Linked DNA regions of Parafrankia discariae. The protein of the gene in region 1 interacts with the protein of each later gene in a pairwise test. Links are inferred from orthologs where the notes say so. Each region holds a gene or a part of one and is shown on either strand. Other genes may lie near its edges. The genes, in order: thrS and rplA.

Region 1 (11,503 bases):
TAGGTGCCCGGACGCTGGTAGGGGTGGGCGACGTAGGCGTCCGGGTGGTCACGGGGGGAGATCGCCGGGTCGTAGGGGCGGCCGGGTGCGTCCGGGCCGGTCCCGCCGTCGCCGAAGTCCCAGGCGTAGTGCGGGTTCGCGCTGATCGTGGCCAGGACGGGTTCGGCGACGTCGAAGGTGAAGGCGTCGGGCACCGCCGTGTGCATGATCGTCGGCAGGTTCGCGAAGCTGTTGCCGACCGGCTGGATCACGACGTCCGGGGTGGGCAGCAGCTCCTCGCGCAGGTAGTCGGCGAGCTGCGTGGCGATGTCGGCGACGGCGATGCCGTCGGGGTCGTAGAGCACCGGGCCGCAGTTCGCGACGAGCGCGTCGTACTCGGCGCGTTCGGCCGCCGTCATCTCCGGGGCGGGGCCGACACCGGTCAGCAGCGCGCACAGCGCGTCCGGGTCGGGCGGGCAGTCGTCGCCGCAGCCGCCACCGCCACCGCCACCGGTGGCGCCGCCGAGCGGCACCCGTTCGAGGTACCCGCCGCGGTAGCGGTACTGGTAGCCGTTGTCCGTGGCCCGGGTGTCGCAGCTGCCCCACCGTGCCCCGGTGCACGGGACCTGCGCGCCCGGCCGCGGACCGTCGGGCGCGGGTGCGGCCCGGGCGGCGGATCCCGGCCCGGCCAGCGGGCCCGGACCGATCCCGCCGAGGACGAGTAGCGCGGCCGCGACCAGCGCGGCGAGGGCGGCCGGACGTCCGTTGCGGTGCTGGCTCACGGCTACCCCGCGGCGTAGGTGATGGTCTGGACGCGCCAGCCGGGGCCGGTCAGCGCGAGGCGGGCCGTCGCGGTGCGGGTCGGCACGGCCGGTTCGGTGCCGGCGTCGCGGCCCGCCGGGTCGAGCAGGCGGACCTGGCGGGTCGTGGCGGTGAAGCGGACGTCGACGACGGTGCCGGTCCGCTCGCCGGCGGCCAGCCCGGTGATCTCGTAGGGCTCCTCGGCGGCGCGCAGCCCGAGCTGGTCCAGGTGCCGGGTCATGCCGACGTCCAGGGCGCAGGTCTGGCAGCCCGGCAGCGCGGTCGCCGAGACGTCGGCGACCCGGCCGCCCCGGGCGGCGGCGTTGATCTCGCGGTAGTAGGCCTCGACGACCCGGCCGGCGCCGGCGGGGGAGTCGTCGGCCGGGTCGGCGCCCGCCCCGGCCGGCCCGCCGGTGGTGGACCCGCCGGTGGTGGCGGCCGGGGTCGCGGTTCCGGGGGGCACGACGGGGCCTGTGCCGCCGGCGTGACCGGGGCTCGCCGGGCCGCCGGCCGTGGCGGAGCCGGGTCGCGCCGGCGGAGGCGCCCCACCCGCGGGGCCCGAGCCGCCGCAGCCGGCGAGGACCGACCCCGCCAGCAGCGAGACCGCGCAGACCGAGACCGTGCGGGCAGACACTCCGCGGACCGGTACTCCGCGGACCGATCGCCCGCCGGCCGGGCCGGCGCGGGCCGGGCTTGCGCTCGAGGTGGTGATGATGGCGGACCCCCGACGTGCGGCGAAACGTGACAATACAATGCCCGTCCGCACAAGCCGTCACGATAGACGCTCGACGGCGCCGTGGGACCGGCAACGGCGAACCGTCGCGGTCACGTCCTAATATCAGTTCGATGATGACCACGGTGGAAGGCGGCGACGCCCGCCACGGTGGGCCGCCCGGTGACTCAGCGGGCCCGGCCGGCCCGGTCCAGGTCATCGAGCGTTACCTGGACCACGTCGACGGCGAGCGCGGGCTGGCCCGCAACTCGGTGCTGGCCTACCGGCGTGACCTGCGCCGTTACCGCGAGCATCTGGCGGCCGGCGGGATCACCTCGCTGGCGGCGGTCGGGGAGGCCCAGATCGCGCAGTTCGCCGCCGCCCTGCGGGAGGGCGACGAGACCCATCCACCGCTCGCCCCGGCGTCGGTGGCCCGGATGCTGGTCGCGGTCCGGTCGCTGCACCGGTTCGCCGCGCAGGAGGGCGACGTCAGCGAGGACGTGGCCCGCCCGGTCCGGCCGCCGGTGCCGCCCAGGCGGCTACCGCGGGCACTCACCGTCGACCAGGTGAGCGCGGTCATCGCCGCCGCCGTGGCCGGCGGCCCTGATCATCCGGAGGTCTCCGGGGCCGGCCCGGACCGCGCGGAGCTCGCCGGCGGTGACCCGGCGGAGCTGGCGCGGCGGCTGCGCTCCGCGGCCCTGCTCGAACTGCTCTACGGGACGGGCGCGCGGATCTCCGAGGCGGTCGGCCTGGATCTGGACGATCTCGACCTGGACCAGTCCGCGGTGCGGCTGCGGGGCAAGGGCGGGCGGGACAGGATCGTCCCGCTCGGCCGGTACGCGGTGACCGCGCTGGAACGCTACCTTCGGCGCGGACGGCCGTACCTGGTCGCCGGGTGCTCGGGGGCGGCGCTCTTCGTCTCGCGGCGGGGGAACCGGCTGTCCCGGCAGAGCGCGTGGTCGGCGCTGCGTGTGGCGGCGAACGCGGCCGGTGTCCCAGGGGCCTCGCCGCACGTGCTGCGGCACTCGTTCGCGACCCACCTGCTCGACGGCGGCGCCGACGTCCGGGTGGTGCAGGAGCTGCTGGGGCATGCCTCGGTCAGCACGACCCAGATCTACACGCTGGTCACGATGGACCATCTGCGTGAGGTGTACGCGTCGTCGCACCCGCGGGCGCTGCGACGTTCCCCCGGTGCGGACCAGGCTGTCATGCCGCGTCCCGCCGCCGGCACCCCGTGACCCCGTGACCGGCCCGTGTCGCCGGGCACCGCAGATCTGAGAGGCACCGGGTATCCGAGGGGCATGGCACGTCCTGAGCGGCACAGCGCTCTGACAGGTGCGGTCCCCCGAACGGTCGGCCGCCCGTGGGTGACCGACGCGTGGGACGACAACCCCGGGCGACCGGTGAGGTCGGCCGGGCTGCCTACGTCCGGACCGGCCTGTCGCCAGGCCGTCCTTGTTCCTCGTTCAGAACGGCCCAGGTGCGGGACGGTGTGAACCGTTTCAGGACGGGGTGTACGGCCCCAGGCTCGGCATTCCGTTGGAGGGCGCGGGCGAGGGGACGCCGCCCACCCCGCCCACCGACTGGTTGCTGCGCTCGGCGAGGGTCTCGCCCACCTTGCGCGCGATCGCTTCCATCAGGCGCAGTGCCTGCGGCAGCGACAGGTTCAGCACCACTTCGCTGTCGTTCGTCATCGCGAAGCGAACCGACACGTCCGCCATTGCTCGACCTCTCTCGCCTGACTCGTAAGATCTGCCTGCCGAAGATCTGTTTGGTGCGTGTGATTGGGAACGGTACGGCCCATCTTGGACGTACGCACGTCCGGGGCTCCCCGAAGCGTACGGATCCTCACGTTGCGTCAGGTCGTCGGTGCTCCGCGTCGTGGTCAGAGTTCGGTGAAGATCCGCCACCCGTGCTGCTCCTTCGCCGGTCGCGATGCTCCGCCGGTGGCGTCGGTGCCGCCCGCCCGAGCCGGGGATCATTCCGGCCCATATCAATGATCGCGATCGTAGCTACCCCGTTGTTTCTTCATAGTCCCCTATCGGGTGGGTGGACCCGCGAGGGGGTGGGGGTAAATGTCCTCCCGCTGGCCGTTGTGTGCCCCTGTGCGCGACGTGGGTCCTTCGTGGTATCTGACGGTCGAAGTCACCGGTGACCCTCGGGTGGGAAACCCCTCATGCCGGTTCAGCGTGCTCCCCGGGCCGCCCGTCGCCGCTCCTGGCAGCCCACCGCGGGCCGGAGCCCGGCGGGTCGGGAATCCTGAACTGGGAGCGGAGTCACAGGGTGTGACGGTGGTCGGCACGCGGAGCCGGTTTCGGGCAGGATGGCCCGGTGAGCTCAGCATCGACGCCTCTTCCGGACGTCTCCTCGCTCGTGATCGGTATCCTCGGTGGTTCCGGGCCGCAGGGCGGGGGCCTCGCCGTCCGCCTCGCGATGGCGGGTCACCAGATCCTCGTCGGGTCGCGCTCGGCCGAGCGCGGCCGGGAGGCGGCCGCGAAGCTGGCCGCCCCCGGGCGGAACATCGCCGGCGGCGACAACGCCGACGTCGCCGAGCGGGCCGACGTCGTGATCGTCGCCGTCCCCTGGGAGGGGCACGGTGAGCTGCTGGCCGACCTGCGCAAGCAGCTGGCCGGCAAGGTCGTGATCGACTGCGTGAACCCGATGGGCTTCGACAAGGGCGGCGCGTTCGCGCTCCCGGTCGCCGAGGGCAGCGCCGCGCAGCAGGCCGCCGCCGTGCTGGCGGACAGCACCGTCGTCGGCGCCTTCCACCACGTGTCGGCCGTCCTGCTCATGGACGAGTCCGTCGAGTCGATCGACACCGACATCCTGGTCGTCGGCGACGACCGCGCCGCGACCGACACGGTGATCGCGCTGGCGAACCGGATCACCGGGATGCGCGGCATCTACGCCGGCAAGCTGCGCAACGCCGGCCAGGTCGAGGCGCTCACCGCCAACCTCATCTCGGTCAACCGCCGTTACAAGGCGCACGCCGGCCTGCGCGTCACCGACGTCTGAGCGGGCGCGGCATGCCGGCCGAGCAGGAACCGGCCGGCGCCGGGCCGGCCTTCGGTGAGCCGGCCTTCGGCGGGTCGGCCGGTGACGAGCCGGTCGACGACCTGGGCCTGCCGGTGGCGGTCCCGGCCGTGGTACGGCGCGTGGTCTCCCTGGTGCCGAGCCTGACCGAGTCCGTCGCGGCGACGGCACCCGGCCTGCTGGTGGGCGCCACCGACTGGTGCTCCCGGCCGGCGGACCTGGCGGTGACCAGGGTGCGCGGCACGAAGAACCCGGACGTCGCGGCGATCGTCGCGCTGGCGCCGGACGTCGTCTGCGCCAACGCCGAGGAGAACCGCCAGCCGGACCTGGACGCGCTGCGGGCGGCCGGTCTCGCCGTCTGGGTGACGGCGCCGACCACGGTCCCCGCGGCCCTGCGCAGCCTCGACCGCCTGCTGCGCCTGGCCTGCCGGCTGCCCCGTCCCGGCTGGCTGGAGACGGCGGAGCGGGTCTGGGCGACACCGGTCGACGGGCCACGCCGGCGCGCCGTCGTCCCGATCTGGCGCCGGCCGTGGATGGCGCTCGGCCGCGACACGTTCGCCGGTGACCTGCTGGCCCGGCTCGGGGTCGACAACGTCCTCGCCGGGGCGGACGAGCGTTACCCGCGGGTGGAGCTCGACCGGCTGCCCGCCCATGATCTCGTGGTGCTGCCCGACGAGCCGTACGCGTTCAGCCCGTCGGACGGGCCGGAGGCGTTCGCCGCGCCCGCGGTGTGCGTCTCCGGCCGGTTGCTCACCTGGTACGGGCCGTCGCTGGTCGAGGCGCGTGCGGAGCTGTCCGCCGCGCTCGCCGCGGCCCCCCGGCGCTAGGAGGCCCGGTGGCAGGGGCCCGGCGGCGGCTTCCCGGGTGGGAACCCGCCGCCCGGCGGCGGGTCAGTAGCTGTGCTCGACGGTCGGGTAGAGCCCGCCGGAGACCTCGTCACGGAACGCGGCCGCGGCCTCGGTGAGCGCTGTGCGCAGGTCGGCGAACCGCTTGACGAAGCGGGGCGGCTGGCCACCGGTCAGGCCGGCCATGTCCTGCCAGACGAGGACCTGCGCGTCGCAGTCGGCGCCGGCGCCGATCCCCACGGTGGAGATCAGTAGCTCCTTGGTCACCCGGGCGGCCAGGTCGGCCGGGACGACCTCCAGCACGACGGCGAACGCGCCCGCCTCCTGCAGGCCCAGCGCGTCGGCGAGCAGCACCTCACCGGCGCCGTCGCGGCCCTGCACCCGGTAGCCGCCGAAGGCGTGCACGCTCTGCGGGGTCAGGCCGAGGTGGCCCATCACCGGGATGCCGGCGGCCACCAGCGCCTCGACCTGGGGCAGCACCCGGGCGCCGCCCTCGAGCTTGACCGCGTGCGCCCCGCCCTCCTTGAGGAAACGGGTCGCGGTCGTCAGTGCCTGCTCGGGGCTCGCCTGGTAGGAGCCGAATGGCAGGTCGGCGACGACCATCGCGTGCGGTGCGCCGCGCACCACCGCGCGGACCAGCGGGATCAGCTCGTCCACGGTGATCGGGACGGTGGTCTCGTAGCCGTAGACGGTGTTGGCGGCGCTGTCCCCGACGAGGAGGACCGGGATGCCGGCCTCGTCGAAGATGCCCGCGGTGATGACGTCGTAGGCGGTGAGCATGGCCCACCGCTGGCCCCGGTCCTTGGCCGCGCGGATGTCGCGGACCGTGGTCCGGCTGTGGCTGGCGGGCCGGATCGTGGTCGGTGTGGCGGGCGCCTGGCCGCCGGCGTGGGGCGTGGTCGGCGCGCCGTAGAGCGTCGCCGCCTGCTCCGTTCCGGGCACGGCGGGGCCGCTGGATGAGCGGGGCATGCCGATCGATGAAGTCATGCGATCTCCCGGTGATCCGTCCGGGCGCGGGATCGCGTCCCGGCGTGCCCCCATGCTGCCACCGATCCGGCTCCGCGCGGAGCCGGATCGGTGGGGAACCGGCCCGAGGGTGACAGCGCGGGCCACGGGACGGCGCCGGGCTGTGGCCCGCGGGTGGCCGCCCGCGGGCCCGCCATGCGGTCTCGCCGGGTGCGTCCAGCGGGTTTTCGTTGTTCGGGTGGTGTTGCGGAGCTGGTGTGTTGGCCTGCGGTGGCGCATCATGCACAGGCGCGCTGCAACCGCAAACGGATGCGTCTGGGCGGCGCGCGGACGTACTGTCCGATCTTGTGAGCCGCGGGCGGGGAAACGTGCCGGCACAGTGTGCCCGGAGTCACCGGGGTGCTCGGAGTCACCGGGAGCCCGGGGCGCCATGCCCGGGGCCGTCAGCCGCCCCGGGCGGCCGGGCGCCGGGGCGGCCGGGGGTACCCGGCGGGCGGGCACGGCCGTGACGGTCCCCGGTCGGTGGACGGCGTGACGAAGGCGCGGGTGGCGTAGGGCATGCGGATGGACCAGCACGGCGACCGGTCTGGGCCGCCACCGTCGGGCCGGGCGGTCTGATGGCCGTCACACATGTGCGCGGGTCGGCGCCCGGGGGCCGGGCGGCCCCCGCGCCCTCGGGAGTGGTGCGCCCGCCGGGCCGGCCACGGGACACCCGCTGTGACACCGCGATCATCCAGGCGACGCTGACCGAGCTGGCCAGCAACGGGTTCGGCGGGCTGTCGATGGAGGCGGTCGCGGCCGCGGCCGGGGTGGGCAAGGGCACCGTCTACCGGCGCTGGCCGAGCAAGGGCGCCCTGGTGGCCGATGCGCTGGCGACGCTGGCGGAGACCTACGAGCCGCACGACACCGGCTCGCTGCGCGACGACCTCGTCGCCGCGCTGAACTCGGTGCGCCGGCACAGCATCCAGACGCTGTCGGGGCGGATCATGCCGCGGCTGCTGGCCGAGAAGGAGACCCACCCGGAGCTGTTCGACACCTACCGCCAGCAGGTGATCGTGCCGTCGCGGGAGCGGGTGGCGAGCGTGCTGCGGCGCGGGGTGGCGGCCGGTGAGCTGCTGGCCGACCTCGACATCGACCTGGTGACGGACATGCTCGTCGGCCCGGTCTCCTACCGCCAGTACACCAGCGGGAGCCACGAGGTCAGCGGCACCCGGATCGGCCAGATCGTGGACACCGTCCTGGGTGGCATCCGCCCCCGCTGACCGGTCCGCCCACCCGGCGGGGCCGGTGTGTCACCGTGCGTGTAATCCCGTTGGGATGCCCGGAGCGCACGAGTAGCATCTGCGGTCGGGACGGCCTGAGCTGGCAACCCGATCCGTGATCAGGGTGGTCGCAGGCACGCCCTGATTGTCCGTTCAACGCAGCAGGAGAAACCGGTGTCCGACGTCCGCGTAACCGTCCAGCGAGGTCAGCAGGCCGAGGAGCGGGTGGTGCGGACGGGGACTACGGCCGCCGAGCTCTTCGACGGGGAGCGGTCGGTGATCGCGGCCCGCGTCGGTGGTCTTCAGCGTGACCTGGCCCATCCGCTCGCCGCTGGTGACGTCGTCGAGCCGATCACCGTCGACTCGCCGGACGGGCGGGCCATCGTCCGCCACTCCTGCGCCCACGTGGTCGCGCAGGCCGTGCAGGACCTGTTCCCCAAGGCCCGGCTCGGCATCGGCCCGCCGATCCAGGACGGCTTCTACTACGACTTCGACGTCGAGCGCCCGTTCACCCCGGAGGACCTCAAGGCCGTCGAGAAGCGCGCCCAGGAGATCATCAAGGCCGGCCAGCGTTTCGCCCGCCGGGTCGTCTCCGAGGACGAGGCGCGCGCCGAGCTCGCCGACGAGCCGTACAAGATCGAACTGATCGGGCTGAAGTCCAACACGGGCGACGACGCCGAGGCCGGGGTCGAGGTGGGCGAGGGCGAGCTCACCATCTACGACAACCTGGACCCGAAGTCCGGCGAGCTGTGCTGGAAGGACCTGTGCCGCGGGCCGCACGTGCCCACCACCCGGCACATCCCCGCGTTCGCCGTGCAGCGCTCGGCGGCGGCGTACTGGCGGGGCAGCGAGCGCAACCCGCAGCTGCAGCGCATCTACGGCACCGCCTGGGAGTCCCGCGACGCGCTCAAGGCCTACCAGCACCGGCTCGCCGAGGCGGAGAAGCGCGACCACCGCCGGCTGGGCGCCGAGCTCGACCTGTTCTCCTTCCCGACCGAGATCGGGCCCGGCCTGGCCGTGTTCCACCCCAAGGGCGGCGCGATCCGCACCGTGATGGAGGACTACTCGCGGCGCCGGCACATCGAGGCCGGGTACGAGTTCGTCAACACCCCGCACATCACCAAGTCCGACCTCTACGAGATCTCCGGGCACCTCGACTGGTTCGCCGACGGCATGTACCCGCCCATGCAGCTCGACGGCGGCACCGACTACTACCTCAAGCCGATGAACTGCCCGATGCACATCCTGATCTTCCGGTCGCGCGGCCGGTCGTACCGGGAGCTGCCGCTGCGGCTGTTCGAGTTCGGCACCGTCTACCGGTACGAGAAGTCCGGGGTCGTGCACGGCCTGACCCGGGTCCGCGGCCTCACCCAGGACGACGCGCACCTGTTCTGCGCCCGCGAGCAGCTGCCCACCGAGCTCGACACCGTCCTGAAGTTCGTGCTCGGCCTGCTGCGCGACTACGGCCTGGAGGACTTCTACCTCGAGCTGTCGACCCGTCCGCCGGGCAAGGCGATCGGCAGCGACGAGGAGTGGGAGGAGGCGACCGAGCTGCTGCGCGAGGCCGCCTCCAAGCAGGACCTCGAACTCGTCATGGACGAGGGCGGCGGCGCGTTCTACGGGCCGAAGATCTCCGTGCAGGCCCGGGACGCGATCGGGCGCACCTGGCAGCTGTCCACCATCCAGGTCGACTTCCAGCTCCCGCAGCGCTTCGACATGACCTACCAGGCGGCGGACGGCACCCGCCAGCGCCCGTTCATGATCCACCGGGCGCTGTTCGGGACGATCGAGCGGTTCTTCGCGATCCTGCTGGAGCACTACGCCGGCGCGCTGCCGCCGTGGCTGGCGCCCGTGCAGGTGGTGGGCATCCCGATCACCGACGAGCACGTGCCGTACCTGACCGACGTCGCGGCGAAGCTGCGGCAGCGGGGCATCCGCGTCGAGGTCGACTCGTCCGACGACCGGATGCAGAAGAAGATCCGCACCGCGCAGAAGCAGAAGGTGCCCTTCATGCTGCTCGCCGGCGACGAGGACGTCGCCAAGGGCGCGGTGTCCTTCCGTTTCCGGGACGGCACGCAGCGCAACGGCGTGCCGGTGGACGAGGCCGTCGCGGAGATCCTCGACGCCGTCGAGCGCCGCATCCAGGTCTGAGACCGGACATCCAGATCTGAGCCCGCGCCCCCGGCGGATCGGCCCGTCGGGGGCCGTCAGCCCGCCGGGTGGTCGCGCTCGCGCCACCGCGAGGTGATCGGCAGCCGGCGGTCGCGGCCGAACGCCTTGGACGTCACCTTCGGCCCGGGCGGGTTCTGCCGGCGCTTGTACTCGGCGAGGTCGACCAGCCGGATCACCCGGTCGACCGTCGCCGGGTCGTGGCCCGCCGCGGTCAGCTCGGCCCGGCCGAGGTCGTGGCTGACGTAGTCGTCGAGGACGGCGTCGAGGACCGAGTAGTCCGGCAGGCGGTCGGAGTCGAGCTGGCCGGGGGCGAGCTCCGCCGACGGCGGCTTGACGATGATCTCCTCCGGGATGGGCGGGACCTCGCCGCGGGCGACCGCCCGCGCGTTGCGCCAGCGGGCCAGCGCCCACACGTTGGTCTTCGAGACGTCCTTGATCGGGGCGAACCCGCCGGCGCTGTCGCCGTAGAGGGTGGAGAACCCGGTGGCCAGCTCGCTCTTGTTCCCGGTTGTCAGAATCAGGTGGCCGTGCTCGTTCGACAGCGCCATCAGCAGCGTCCCGCGGACCCGCGCCTGCAGGTTCTCCGCGGCCAGCCCGTGCAGGCCCCCCGCGGCGGCGAGCGCGGAGTGGAAGGCGGCCACCGTCGGCTCGATCGGGACGACGCTGTGCCGGGTCCGCTGCCGGTGGGCGAGCTCGGCGGCGTCGTCCAGCGAGCCCTGTGACGAGTGCGCCGAGGGCAGGGCCACCGTGTGCACGGCGTCCGGGCCCAGCGCGTCCACCGCGATCGTGGCCACCAGCGCCGAGTCGATGCCGCCGGACAGGCCGAGCGCCACCGAGCGGAAGCCGTTCTTGCGGACGTAGTCGCGGGTCCCGGTGACGACGGCGGCGTACAGCTCGCCGGCCGGGTCGGGCCGGTCGGCGACCGTCGCCGGGCGCGGCTCCCAGGCCGGCAGCGGATCGGCGGCGAGCACGACGTGGCTGACCGTCATCACGGTGCCGTCGCCGGCGTCGACCGGCCCGACCGGCGGCGTGGTGACCGGCCCGGTGACCGGCCCGTCCGGGCCTGTTCCCGGGCCCACGCCGGTGCCGGCGCCTTCGGGCAGGTCGAGGTCGACGGTGAGCAGGGTCTCGGCGAAGACCGGCGCGCGGGCGACGACCTCGCCGCCGGCGTCGACGACCAGCGAGTCGCCGTCGAAGACCAGCTCGTCCTGGCCGCCGACCAGGTTGACGTAGGCCAGCGTCGCACCGGCCTCCCGGGCGCGGCGCGCGCACAGCTCGTCGCGGTGGTGGGACTTGCCCTGCTCGTACGGCGACCCGTTGATGCACAGCAGCAGCCCGACCCCGACCTCGCGGGCCACCGCGACCGGGCCGCCCTCCTGCCAGAGGTCCTCGCAGACGGTCAGCCCGACGTCGACGCCGTGCAGCCGGAACACCGGGAACGTGCTGCCCGGCACGAAGTACCGGAACTCGTCGAACACCCCGTAGTTGGGCAGGTGGTGCTTGGCGGAGCGGGCCGCGACCCGGCCCTGCCACAGCACGGCCACGCAGTTCTGCGGCTCCCCGGCGGGACGTCCGACCGCCGGCGCCGGGTTCGGGGAGGCGTCGAGATAGCCGACGACGACGGCGATCTGACCGGCGCCCTCCTCGGCGAGCCGGACGGCGAGGCGCTCCAGGGCGGCGGCTGAGGCGGCCACGAAGGAGCGGCGCAGGACGAGGTCCTCGGCCGGGTAGCC
Region 2 (11,459 bases), on another replicon or contig:
CGAGACACGGCCACGCCGCTCTCGCGTCACCCCGAACCCGCTGAGGCGGCAGGTGCCCGGCCAATGGGCCGAAGGACCGCGGACCGCCCCGCGGCGCGAATCCGATCACCCCAGGGGATCGGATCCCGATGTCGAACGTGTTACCGACGAGCCCGTTGCAACGAGAAAGACAGCGCAAACTAGCAGTGTAGCCGACGGCTTCACTGCTGGCAAGGACGAGACCTGATCACGTCGCGCGCCGCTTCCCTACGAAGGTTCGCGAAATGATGGAACTCCGTAGCCCCGGAGCTAGTCAAGGCCTCAAGGGCAACATCGTCTCGGCCCGATCTCGCCGTTGACACGCCGCTCCGGGTGGGCCGGACCGCCGCCGACCGAGCGCCCCGGCCGGCCCGTCCCGCGGAAGATGCCCCGTGAGAAGGCCATTCATGCATGAAACGGGCGAAGGCGCCGCCCTGATCACGCCACCGACCGGCCGCCCGAACGGCCGATCACGGTCTCTCCGGCCGTCCCGCGGGCCCACTCCACGGCCCGACGACGACACCGAAGTCTTACCACCACCGGCCCCGCCCGCCAGTCGGATCACCACCCGCCGCGCCGCCCCACCGGACCGCGGACCGCCGTGCCACCGGACCGCGCCGCCGCGCCGCACCCGGTCGCGCAGCGCCGGACACGCCGAAGCCCCGCCCCGGACGTACCGGGACGGGGCTCAAGGTCATCCGCCCCCGGCCGGCGGGAGGCCGGCCGGGGAGCGGGATGTCCGCCGCGACGACAGCGCGCCGGCGCCGGGGCCACGGCGGACCGGTGCCGGCAGGCGGCACCGGTACCGAACTACTTGACGGTGACGGTGGCGCCGGCGCCCTCGAGGGCCGCCTTGGCCTTGTCCGCGGCCTCCTTGGCGACCTTCTCCAGGACGGGCTTGGGGGCGCCGTCCACGAGGTCCTTGGCCTCCTTGAGGCCCAGGCTGGTGAGCGCGCGGACCTCCTTGATGACCTGGATCTTCTTGTCACCGACGGACTCGAGGATCACGTCGAACTCGTCCTGCTCCTCGACGGCGGCGGCCTCGCCGCCCGCGCCACCGGCCACCGGGCCGGCCGCGATGGCGACCGGGGCGGCCGCGGTCACGCCGAACGTGTCCTCGAACTGCTTCACGAACTCCGAGAGCTCCAGGAGCGTCATCTCCTTGAACGCGCCGAGGAGCTCGTCGGTCGAAAGCTTCGCCATGGTGGCGGTTCCTTCCTTGTAATGCCGATCAGATGATCCGGCGCCCGGCCATGCCGGGGGGTGTCGTCAGGTGGGTGGTCGGTCGTCGCGTCCCGTGGGACGCGGCCCCGCCGGGGCACCACCCCGCGAGGGCGGCTCGGTGCGGGCCAGCCGCGGCCGCACCGGGACACCGCCCGCGGGACGGGGGTCCCGTCAGGCGTCGCTCGTCAGGCGTCCACGGAGACCGGCTCGGCGCCGGCCGTCTCCTCCCGCTGCGCGCGCAGGGCCTCGGCGAGCCGAGCCACCTGCGACAGCGGGGCGGCGAAGAGGCCAGCCGCCTTGGCCAGCGAGCCGTTCATGGCTCCGGCCAGCTTGGCGAGCAGGACCTCGCGGGACTCCAGGTCGGCGAGCTTGCGGATCTCGTCCGCATTCAACGCCTTGCCTTCGACGACCCCGCCCTTGACGACCAGGGCCGGGTTGGCGCGGGCGAAGTCCCGCAGGCCCTTGGCCGCCTCGACCGGGTCGCCGCCGACGAACGCGACGGCCGTCGGACCGACGAGCAGGTCGTCGATGCCGGACACGCCGGCCTGGGCCGCGGCGATCTTGGTAAGGGTGTTCTTGACCACCGCGTAGCGGGTGGTCTCGCCGAGGGCGCGGCGCAGCTCGGTGAGCTGACTCACCGTCAGGCCGCGATACTCGGTCAGCACCGCGGCGGTCGAACCACGGAACTCCTCGGCGATCTCCGCCACCGCGGCGGTCTTCTCCGAGTTCGCCATCGGGCTCCTTCAATGGTCGGCCGGCCATACCGAAGGACCCGGAAACGACGAACGCCCCGGCGCAGGAGGCGCGGGGCGTCAAGGGCGACGATCTTCACCCGCCGGCCGTACCCATCTGAGTGAGTTCGGAGCCGGCAGAGCGGCGATGCGTGAGCCACTTCCCGTCCGCCACCTGCGCGGGCCGCTCGGGGAAACCGAGCCTTCGGCCTCCGACGACAGATCTCCGAAAAACTCGGGACCCGACGGCCGGAGTACGACCAGCGGTCTTCGGTGTGGAACTGTTCATCATCGTAGCAGGAGCAACGCGGAACGAACGAAGGGCACCCACCGCGGACGGTGCGTGCCCTCGTCGTGCCGTTCGATTCGAACTGGTCCGGCCCGGTCGTACGATTCCGGTCGAACTCGTCCGGTCTGCCGGTCGTGCGGTCTTCCGGTCGTGCGGTCGGTGCCGTTCCGGTCAGGCCGGAACCTCCTCGAGGAGGTTCCGGGTCCGGTTCGGGTCCACGGGGATGCCGGGGCCCATCGTCGTGGCGAAAGTGATCTTCTTGAGGTACCGGCCCTTGGCCGCCGACGGCTTGACCCGGACGATCTCGTCGAGGGCGACGGTGTAGTTCTCGATGAGCTGGGTCTCGGAGAAGCTCACCTTGCCGATGACGATGTGCAGGTTGCCCTGCTTGTCGACCCGGAAGTTGATCTTACCGCCCTTGATGTCGCCGACGACCTTGGCGACGTCCAGGGTGACGGTGCCGGTCTTCGGGTTCGGCATGAGCCCACGAGGCCCGAGGATGCGGGCGATCCGGCCGACCTTGGCCATCTGGTCGGGCGTCGCGACCGTGGCGTCGAAGTCGAGGAAGCCCTCCTGGATGCGGGCCACCAGGTCGTCGCTGCCGACGACGTCCGCGCCCGCGGCGGTGGCCTCGGCGGCCTTCTCGCCGGCGGCGAACACCGCGACCCGCGGGGACTTGCCGGTGCCGTGCGGCAGGTTGACCGTGCCACGCACCATCTGGTCGGCCTTGCGCGGGTCGACGCCGAGCCGGAGGGCGACCTCGACGGTGGCGTCGTACTTCGTGGACGACGTCTCCCGGGCCAGCCGGGCCGCGTCGAGCGGGCTGTAGAGAGCGGTCGCGTCGATCTTCTCGGCCGCGGCGCGGTAGGCCTTGCTGCGCTTCATGAGTTCTCCTCGTGGTGTTGGCGGGTCCCGCTCCGCGCCGTCCGACCCGGGCTCCACCCGGGCCGTGGCAGCGACGAGCCCTCCCACATACCTGCGTTCACCCGCGTGTTCGCGCGGGACACCGCCGTCCGGACACAGTCGTCCGGACACGGTCACTCGCCGACGGTGATACCCATCGAGCGCGCGGTACCGGCGATGATCTTCTCCGCGGCCTCGATGCTGTTCGCGTTGAGGTCCGGCAGCTTCGTCTGGGCGATCTCGCGCACCTGGGCCGGGGTCAGCTTCGCGACCTTGACCCGGTGCGGCGTGCCGCTGCCCTTGTCCACGCCGGCGGCCTTGAGGATCAGCCGGGCGGCGGGCGGGGTCTTGGTGACGAAGGTGAACGACCGGTCGTCGTACACGGTGATCTCGACCGGCACGACGTTGCCGGTCTGCGACTCGGTGGCCGCGTTGTACTGCTTGCAGAACTCCATGATGTTCACGCCGTGCTGGCCCAGGGCGGGACCGACCGGCGGCGCCGGGGTCGCCTTGCCGGCGTTGATCTGGAGCTTGATCAGCGCAGTGATCTTCTTCTTCTTGGGAGGCATCTGTTCGTCTTCCTACCGGGGTTCTACGGGCGGATCAGATCTTCGCGACCTGGTTGAACTGGAGCTCGACCGGTGTCTCCCGACCGAAGATGGAGACGAGTACCTTCAGGCGCTGCGCGTCGAGGTTGATCTCGCTGATGGTGGCCGGCAGGGTGGCGAACGGGCCGTCCATGACGGTGACGGACTCCCCGACCTCGAACTCCTGGGCCTTGACCGTCTCGACCTTCTTCTCCTTCGGCGCCGCCGGCGCGAGGATGGAGACGACCTCCTCGCGGCGCAGCGGCGACGGCCGGTTCGTCAGGCCCACGAACCCGGTCACACCCGGCGTGTTGCGGACCGCCGACCACGACTGGTCGGTCAGATCCATCCGGACGTAGATGTAGCCGGGGTACTTCTTCTGCTGGACGAGCTGGCGCTTGCCGTTCTTGACGACCGGGACCTCTTCGGTCGGGACCTCGATCTGGAAGATGTAGTCCTCCATGTTGAGGCTGGAGATCCGGGTCTCGAGATTGGTCTTGACCTTGTTCTCGTAGCCCGCGTAGGAGTGCACGACGTACCACTCGCCGGGAGCGTCCTCGAGCGCCCGGAGCAGGTCGTCGCCGTCGTCCTGAGGCTCGGGCTCGGGCGTCACGACCACGGTGGCGGCCGGCACGGCGCCAGCGGCCGGCACGGCCTCGGCCGCCGCCGTGTCGGCGGTGGAGCCGCCGTCGGACCCGAGGTCGTCCTCGAGGTCGTCCTTCTCAGGTGCGGCCGCGGCGTCCGTGCTCGCGACCTCGTCGCGCTCGAACGCCGCAAGGGGGTCGAGACGGTCGAGGGCCTCTCCCTGCTCGGAGGAGGCGTGCTCGGGAGACTGGGACACGCGGTCGTTCCTTCTCTCGTGGACGGGTGGACAGTGGGTGGTTCTCTCGCCGGCGGACCTGACCCGCCGGGCGGTCGACCGGCGACCGGGTCGCCCGCCGCGACCCGTACCAACGAGACGCGCCCCGATCGCACAGAGCCGGAACGACGGCGCGGGCCGGTACCCGGGCCGGGCGCCGTGCCGCACCGACGATCGGTCGGCGCGGACCGGTGCCCGCGATGGCTCCGGTGTCAGCCGAAGACCGCGAGGACCGCCTTCGTCAGGCCGAAGTCGAGGCTGGCCACGAAGGCCGTCATCACCGTGACGAAGACGAGCACGACGATCACGTACGTGATCAGCTCGCTCCGACCCGGGTAGACGACCTTGCGAAGCTCCGCGATGACCTCGCGGACGAACTGACGAATCCTGCGGACAATCGAGAACGGCGACCGTCGACGGTCAGCCCGCGCGGACCTGCCGGCCCGCGGTGCCGCGTCACGCGTATCGGTCGCCACTCAGCTCCACCCACTCGTTCGTCGGTCCAACGCAGGGGCGACAGGACTCGAACCTGCAACCGCCGGTTTTGGAGACCGGTGCTCTACCAATTGAGCCACGCCCCTTAGACGTACCCGGACCGCCGCCTGGTTCCCACCTTGTCGCCTTCGCTCTCCGCCAGGCTTCCGATGATCTCCAGAAGATCTTTCGGGTGGGCCGTTCGGTGGAGCTTCCAGCTGCAGGCGGGGGCTGACAGGCCGAGCGGAACGAGCATACCCCTTCATCGACCGGAAGCCGTCCGCACGGTGCTCTTAGACGTCCGCAGGTCGCCCCAGGAGGGGCCGGACGGGCCGGCCCGATCCCCTACTCACGTGGCAGCATGGCTGCCATGAGCAGGATCTCCCACCGCATCGCGGGCATCGCGCCATCCGCGACCCTCGCCGTCGACGCGACCGCCAAGGCGATGCGCGCCGCGGGCCGGGACGTGATCGGCTTCGGTGCCGGCGAGCCCGACTTCCCGACTCCCGAACACATCGTCGCCGCCGCGGAGAAGGCGTGCCGCGAGCCGCGCATGCACCGCTACACCCCGGCTGCCGGCCTCCCCGAGCTGCGGGAGGCCGTCGCGGAGAAGACCAGGCGCGACTCCGGCCTGGTCGTCGAGCCAAGCCAGGTCCTCATCACCAACGGCGGCAAGCAGGCCGTCTACCAGGCGTTCGCGACACTGCTCGACCCAGGGGACGAGGTTCTCCTGCCCGCCCCCTACTGGACGACCTACCCCGAGGCGATCCGCCTCGCCGGTGGAGTGCCCGTCGACGTCGTGACCGGGCCCGAGGCCGGGTACCGCGTCACCGTCGAGCAGCTTGAGGCGGCCCGGACCCCCCGCACCAAGGTCCTGCTGTTCTGCTCCCCCTCCAACCCGACCGGCGCCGTCCACACCCCGGAGGAGGTCCGCGCGATCGGCCGCTGGGCCGCGGAGGCCGGTATCTGGGTGCTCAGCGACGAGATCTACGAGCACCTGGTCTACGGCGGCGCCCGCTTCGCCTCGATGCCCGTCGAGGCACCCGAGCTCGCCGACCGCTGGGTCGTCGTCAACGGTGTCGCCAAGACCTACGCGATGACCGGCTGGCGGGTCGGCTGGCTGATCGGCCCGCTCGACGTCGTCAAGGCGGCCACCAACCTGCAGTCGCACGCCACCTCGAACGTCTCGAACGTCGCCCAGGCCGCGGCGCTCGCCGCCGTCGCCGGCCCGCTCGACGCCGTCCACGAGATGCGGACGGCCTTCGACCGCCGCCGCAAGACCATGCACGAGATGCTCGTGCAGATCCCCGGCGTGCGCTGCCCGCTGCCGGACGGCGCCTTCTACGCCTACCCGTCGCTGGAGGGTGTGCTCGGCCGGACGCTACGTGGCCGCACGCCGGCGACCTCGGCCGAGTTGTGCCAGTTCATCCTGGAGGAGGCCGGCGTCGCGATCGTGCCCGGAGAGGCTTTCGGCACCCCGCGTTTCGCCCGGCTGTCCTACGCCCTGGGGGACACCGACCTGGTCGAGGGTGTCCGCCGACTCGGCGCCCTGCTGTCCGAGGCTGTCTGAGGCCGGCTCAGGTCAGCTGAGCGCACCGTCCGCCTCCACCACCCGCACCCTGGTCGCGACGAGGTCCGCCTGACGGACACCGGCCGACCGACGTGCATCCGGCCGTCGTAGCGACGACAGCCGGCAGCGGGCCCCGCGGATCACCTCCGCGGGGCCCGCTGCCGTGTCGGGCCGGCGCCGACGGCGTCAGGCGAGCTGGACGGTCGCCCGCGCCGCCATGAGAACCTTGGCACCCTCGTGTCGGACTGTGAGGTTGACCACGACCCGCCGGCCGTCGAGCTTCTTCTCCACAACGCCCCGGACAGAGACCTGTGCGCCCTCGCCGTCGTCCGGCACGACCACGGGTGAGGAGAACTTCACACCGAACTCGACGACGGCCGCCGGGTCGCCGACCCAGTCGGTGACCAGCCGGCCCGCCGTGGCCATCGTCAGCATGCCGTGCGCGAGCACACCGGGGAGCCCGGCCTCGGCGGCCGCCCGCTCGTTCCAGTGGATCGGGTTGAAATCGCCCGACGCGCCGGCGTAGCGCACCAGATCGGCCCGCCGGAGCGGAAAGACCCGATCACCGATCTCGGTACCGACGTCGACGGCGTCATAGGTGACGGTGGTGGGCATGCCGGCTCCAATCGAACCCCTGGCGGGACGCCGTGTCAGCGGGGCGGCGTAGTCAGCCGCGCGGGGCGGCGTGGGGTGGCGGGTCGGCGCGGTCAGCGGGGCGGCGCGGTGCCGCGGGAGACCAGGCTGCACGTTCCCTCGGCGATCAGCTCACCGCTCGTCGTGGTGAACTCGTAGGCCGTCACCAGCACCTCGTTGCGGCCGATCGAGCGGATGGACGCCAGCGTCGAGCGCACCACGAACTCGTCGCCCGCGACGACCGGGCGGTGCAGGGTGAATCGCTGGTCACCGTGAACGACGAGGGAGTAGTCCAGCCCGAGAGCGGGGTCGTCCGTCGGCAGCCCGAGGTCACCCGGGATCGCCGTGACCAGGAAGGTCGGCGGGGCGAGCAGATCGGCGTGACCGGCGGCCTCCGCCGCCTCCACGTCGTGGTAGAGCGGGTTGCCGTCGCCGATGGCGCGGGCGAACTGGCGGATGTGCTCACGTCCCACCTGGAACGGGACGTCGGAGGTGTAACTGCGTCCGACGAAGTCCTGGTTCAGTGGCACCACACGCTCCGATCTCGACGTTGCCGATCCCGAGGTCACCCGATCCCGAGAGCGCCGGAACCCGGGCTTACCGGACCGGTTCGAGACCTTATCGGGCCCGCGCCCGCGAGCACAGCCTCGCCGCGCGGACCGCGCATCACGCGGACCGCGCATCACGCGGACCGCGCCGCCGCCGGGTCGGCGTGCCACCGGCCGGCGGAACGACGAAACCGGGCGGGTCCGTGTGTCATGGACCCGCCCGGTGTAACTCACGTGTCGCTGTCACCGCCCGCGTCGGGGGCTCGCCCCGCCCGGTGGACGGCGCCTCACCAGCCGTGGTCGGCCGACGGGTCAGCGCGTCTCGCGGTGCTCGGTGTGCGAGCGGCAGTTCGGGCAGAACTTGCGCAGCTCGAGACGGTCGGGGTCGTTCCGCCGGTTCTTGCGCGTGATGTAGTTGCGGTGCTTGCACACCTGACACGCCATTGTGATTTTCGGACGAACGTCGGTGGCAGCCACGGCGAGATGCCTCTTCCTGTCTCGAATTCTCTGCAGGCCAAGGGGCCGCGACTCACCAGACCCCTGGAGGGTGACACGGTGTGCCGCGACCCGATGGTAGCGGTGGCCGGACTTGAACCGGCGACACAGCGATTATGAGCCGCTTGCTCTGCCAGACTGAGCTACACCGCCATGACGGATCACCAGTGAGCGAAGACCCGACTGACAGTATAAGCGGACAGACCACCAACTGCCGATCACGATCCTGCCCGATACCGGACCGCCTGAGCCCCTTTACGGAATCGAACCGTAGACCTTCTCCTTACCATGGAGACGCTCTGCCGACTGAGCTAAAGGGGCGTTGCTCGCGCGGGACTTACGTTACACGACTCCGGCGACTTCGTGGCGGGCACCCCCCCACACTTCCGCCCCGCGCCTCCCGGCCGGCTCACGCGCCCCCGCGCGGGGCCGGCCCGGCCGGCCGGGGACCGCGCCGACCGCCCTCGACGGCGCGCGGGTGACCAGACCCCGCGAACACGGCCAGAAGGCCGACACGGCGAACCAACGGTGACGTCGGGCCCGACACGCACCCCTCGCTGATAGCTGTAAGTAATCGCATGAGTGCCTAGCGTGTTGCTTGGCCGTGGACGCGCGCCTCACAGGTGCTACCGCAGCCGCCGCCGCGCCTCCCAGCATCGAGGGTTGCTCATGCCGCTCACGTACCGTCACTCCCGAGATCCACAGACTCCGGACGCGGCGCCCATCGTCCCGCGTGCGCCGGGGAGAAGCCAGCCGGCCACCGCGCCGCCGATCCCCCGCGCCGGGGTACCCGTCCCCGCCGGGACCTCACTGCCACCTGGAACGTCCTACGCGACGCTGCGCGCCGCGTTCCCGGACCGGCCCGGCCCGAGGCCACCGGCACCAACGAGACCACAGGATGTCGCCGCCGGGGTTGCGGGCCCGGCGGCCGGTCGGCTGACGGTCGACGAGGCGCTGGCCGTCTGGCGCCTGCGCAATGGCGGACGGTTCTCGGCGCGGGTCCTCAGCGCGGCCACGGTGGCCGTCACCGCCGTCGCGCTCTCCGCGCCGGCCGCGGGCGCGCTCTCCACCCCGCCAACCCCCGTCTCCGCACCATCCGCACCATCCGCACCAGCCACACCGGCCACACCGGCCACACCGGAGGCACAGGCTCAGGCCACACCCCAGGCTCAGCTCACCCCGTCGACGCAGGCCTCGCCCGCGACACAGATCGCACCGGCCGCGGCGGCACCCGGGGCCGCGGCATCCGCCACGCCGACACCCGCTGTGCCCACACCCACGACCGCGGCGCCCGCGCCGGCGCCACCTGGGACGACCCCACCCGCGCCACCTGGGACGGCTCCATCTGTTCCCCCCGAGGCCGCCCCACCCGAGGCCGCCCCACCCACGCAGCCTGGAACCGTCCCGCCGGCGGCGGCCGGTGTGACACCGGTGTCCGGGCCGGGGACGGCCGAGCGCGTCGTGCTCGCGGAGCCGTCCCCCGCCTGGCCCAAGGGCGTCGACATCGCCTCGTGGCAGCACCCCGGGTCGGCGCCGATCGACTGGAACGCGGTCAAGGCCGCCGGCATGAGCTTCGCGATCGTGAAGGCCACCGAAGGAACCAACTACACGAATCCCTTCTTCGTCGGCGACCGGGACGCGGCCGGCAAGGCGGGACTCGTGGTCGGCGCCTACCACTACGCCCGCCCGGCGGCCCCGCTCTCCACCGCCGTCGACCAGGCTCGGCACTTCCTGGCCGTCACCGGCCTCACCCGCGCGGCCGGTCAGCTCGCCCCGGTCCTGGACCTGGAGACCACCGGTGGCCTCGATCCGGTGGCTCTCGCGGCCTGGACCCGGGCCTTCCTGGAGGAGGTCGAGTCCCAGACCGGCCGGGCGCCCGTCCTGTACACGTACCGGTCGTTCTGGACGGACAGCATGGCCGACACGAAGGAGTTCGCCCGGTACCCGTTCTGGTTCGCCATCTACAACAGCGAGTCCGCCCCGGGCTGGCTGCCAGGCGGCTGGCCCGGCTGGGCCCTGTGGCAGTACACGTCCTCCGGCGTGGTCCCAGGCATCATCGGGAACGTCGACATGAACGTCGTGTGCTGCTCGGCGCCCGCGCTGACCGGACTCGCCGACGGGACGCTGTCCGAGATCGACAAGCGGTACGCGGCGGCCGGGCTGCTGCAGGTCGCCCTCGGGGCGCCCACCGGCCCGGAGGTCGTCGCGGGCGGCGGCGGCCGCTGGCGCCCGTTCACGAACGGGCTCATCTACTGGTCCGTCGCGACCGGACCGCGGGTGCTGCACGGCGACATCGCGACGAAGTACCTGGGCCTCGGCGGGACCAACAGCTTCCTCGGACGTCCGCTCGGCGACGTCGAGTGGGCCACCGCGCCCGGTGCCCACCAGGCGATCTTCCAGGGTGGCTGGATCTACTGGCACCCGGCGACCGGCGCGCACGAGGTGCACGGCCTGATCCTGCGTCGCTATCTGGAACTGGGCGGCTCGACGTCCAGCCTGGGTCTTCCGATCACGGACGAGTACTCCGTACCGGGCGGGCGCGAGAGCGCCTTCCAGTTCGGCAGGCTGCGCTGGACAGCCGCCACGAACGCGGTGACCCTGCTGCCCGCGACGGCGTCCTGACGGCGCCCTGACGCCGTCCGTCCCCCCACCCGCGCCGGCGCCGGCGCCCGGCCGCACCCATCCGAAACGAACGCGAGGAGTGACGAAGACCTACGCGGGGTATCTGACGCCGAGTGCGACGGACTGTGTCCACTTGGCCACACGCTGCGCCGTCGTACAGCCGGGAGGACCAGATGGCAGATCTGCGGCAGGTACGCAACACGGATGGCTGGCTGATCTTCGCGGCCGTCATCATGTTCGTCGTCGGATTCCACAACCTCATCTACGGCATCGCGTCGCTTCGCGACTACATCGTGATCGTGGACAACCTCTACTCCACCTCGACAGGTACCGGGGTGATCTACGCCAACACCACCTTCTGGGGCTGGCTGTGGATCGTCGTCGGCATCATCCAGATGGGGATCGCGTTCGGTATCGCGGCCGGCAACGAGCTCGCCCGCTGGGTCGGCATCGTCATCGCCGCGCTCAACGCGATCGGCCAGCTCGCGTTCATGGCCGCCTTCCCC

The links.
Region 2: the proteins of thrS (region 1) and rplA interact in binary tests that used the Escherichia coli proteins (3 or more experiments, as listed by UniProt). The link is inferred for Parafrankia discariae from one-to-one orthologs.

The regions. Positions count from the first base shown.
Region 1 is NZ_KB891223.1:15,024-26,526, forward strand. What follows is about bases 7,349-10,260. They hold thrS (threonine--tRNA ligase), read left to right. Parts: upstream 7,349-7,772; coding sequence 7,773-9,749; downstream 9,750-10,260. Other genes in these bases: B056_RS0119515 (TetR/AcrR family transcriptional regulator), read left to right, coding at 7,349-7,598; B056_RS0119525 (NAD+ synthase), read right to left, coding at 9,806-10,260. Also shown: B056_RS0119480 (PKD domain-containing protein), read right to left, coding at 1-761; B056_RS0119485 (hypothetical protein), read right to left, coding at 764-1,414; B056_RS37185 (tyrosine recombinase), read left to right, coding at 1,627-2,730; B056_RS0119495 (hypothetical protein), read right to left, coding at 2,995-3,213; npdG (NADPH-dependent F420 reductase), read left to right, coding at 3,824-4,507; B056_RS0119505 (helical backbone metal receptor), read left to right, coding at 4,519-5,352; panB (3-methyl-2-oxobutanoate hydroxymethyltransferase), read right to left, coding at 5,416-6,357; more of B056_RS0119515, read left to right, coding at 6,954-7,348; more of B056_RS0119525, read right to left, coding at 10,261-11,503. UniProt on the Escherichia coli protein: Catalyzes the attachment of threonine to tRNA(Thr) in a two-step reaction: L-threonine is first activated by ATP to form Thr-AMP and then transferred to the acceptor end of tRNA(Thr). The rate-limiting step is amino acid activation in the presence of tRNA.
Region 2 is NZ_KB891252.1:120,784-132,242, forward strand. The notes cover bases 1,291-4,158. They hold rplA (50S ribosomal protein L1), read right to left. Parts: upstream 3,148-4,158; coding sequence 2,434-3,147; downstream 1,291-2,433. Other genes in these bases: rplJ (50S ribosomal protein L10), read right to left, coding at 1,428-1,976; rplK (50S ribosomal protein L11), read right to left, coding at 3,300-3,734; nusG (transcription termination/antitermination protein NusG), read right to left, coding at 3,769-4,158. In the rest of the region: rplL (50S ribosomal protein L7/L12), read right to left, coding at 829-1,221; more of nusG, read right to left, coding at 4,159-4,593; preprotein translocase subunit SecE, read right to left, coding at 4,824-5,087; B056_RS0127970 (pyridoxal phosphate-dependent aminotransferase), read left to right, coding at 5,447-6,655; B056_RS0127975 (MaoC family dehydratase), read right to left, coding at 6,842-7,270; B056_RS0127980 (FAS1-like dehydratase domain-containing protein), read right to left, coding at 7,363-7,818; rpmG (50S ribosomal protein L33), read right to left, coding at 8,149-8,313; B056_RS45840 (GH25 family lysozyme), read left to right, coding at 9,001-10,953; B056_RS0128005 (DUF7144 family membrane protein), read left to right, coding at 11,127-11,459. UniProt on the Escherichia coli protein: One of the primary rRNA binding proteins, it binds very close to the 3'-end of the 23S rRNA. Forms part of the L1 stalk. It is often not seen in high-resolution crystal structures, but can be seen in cryo_EM and 3D reconstruction models.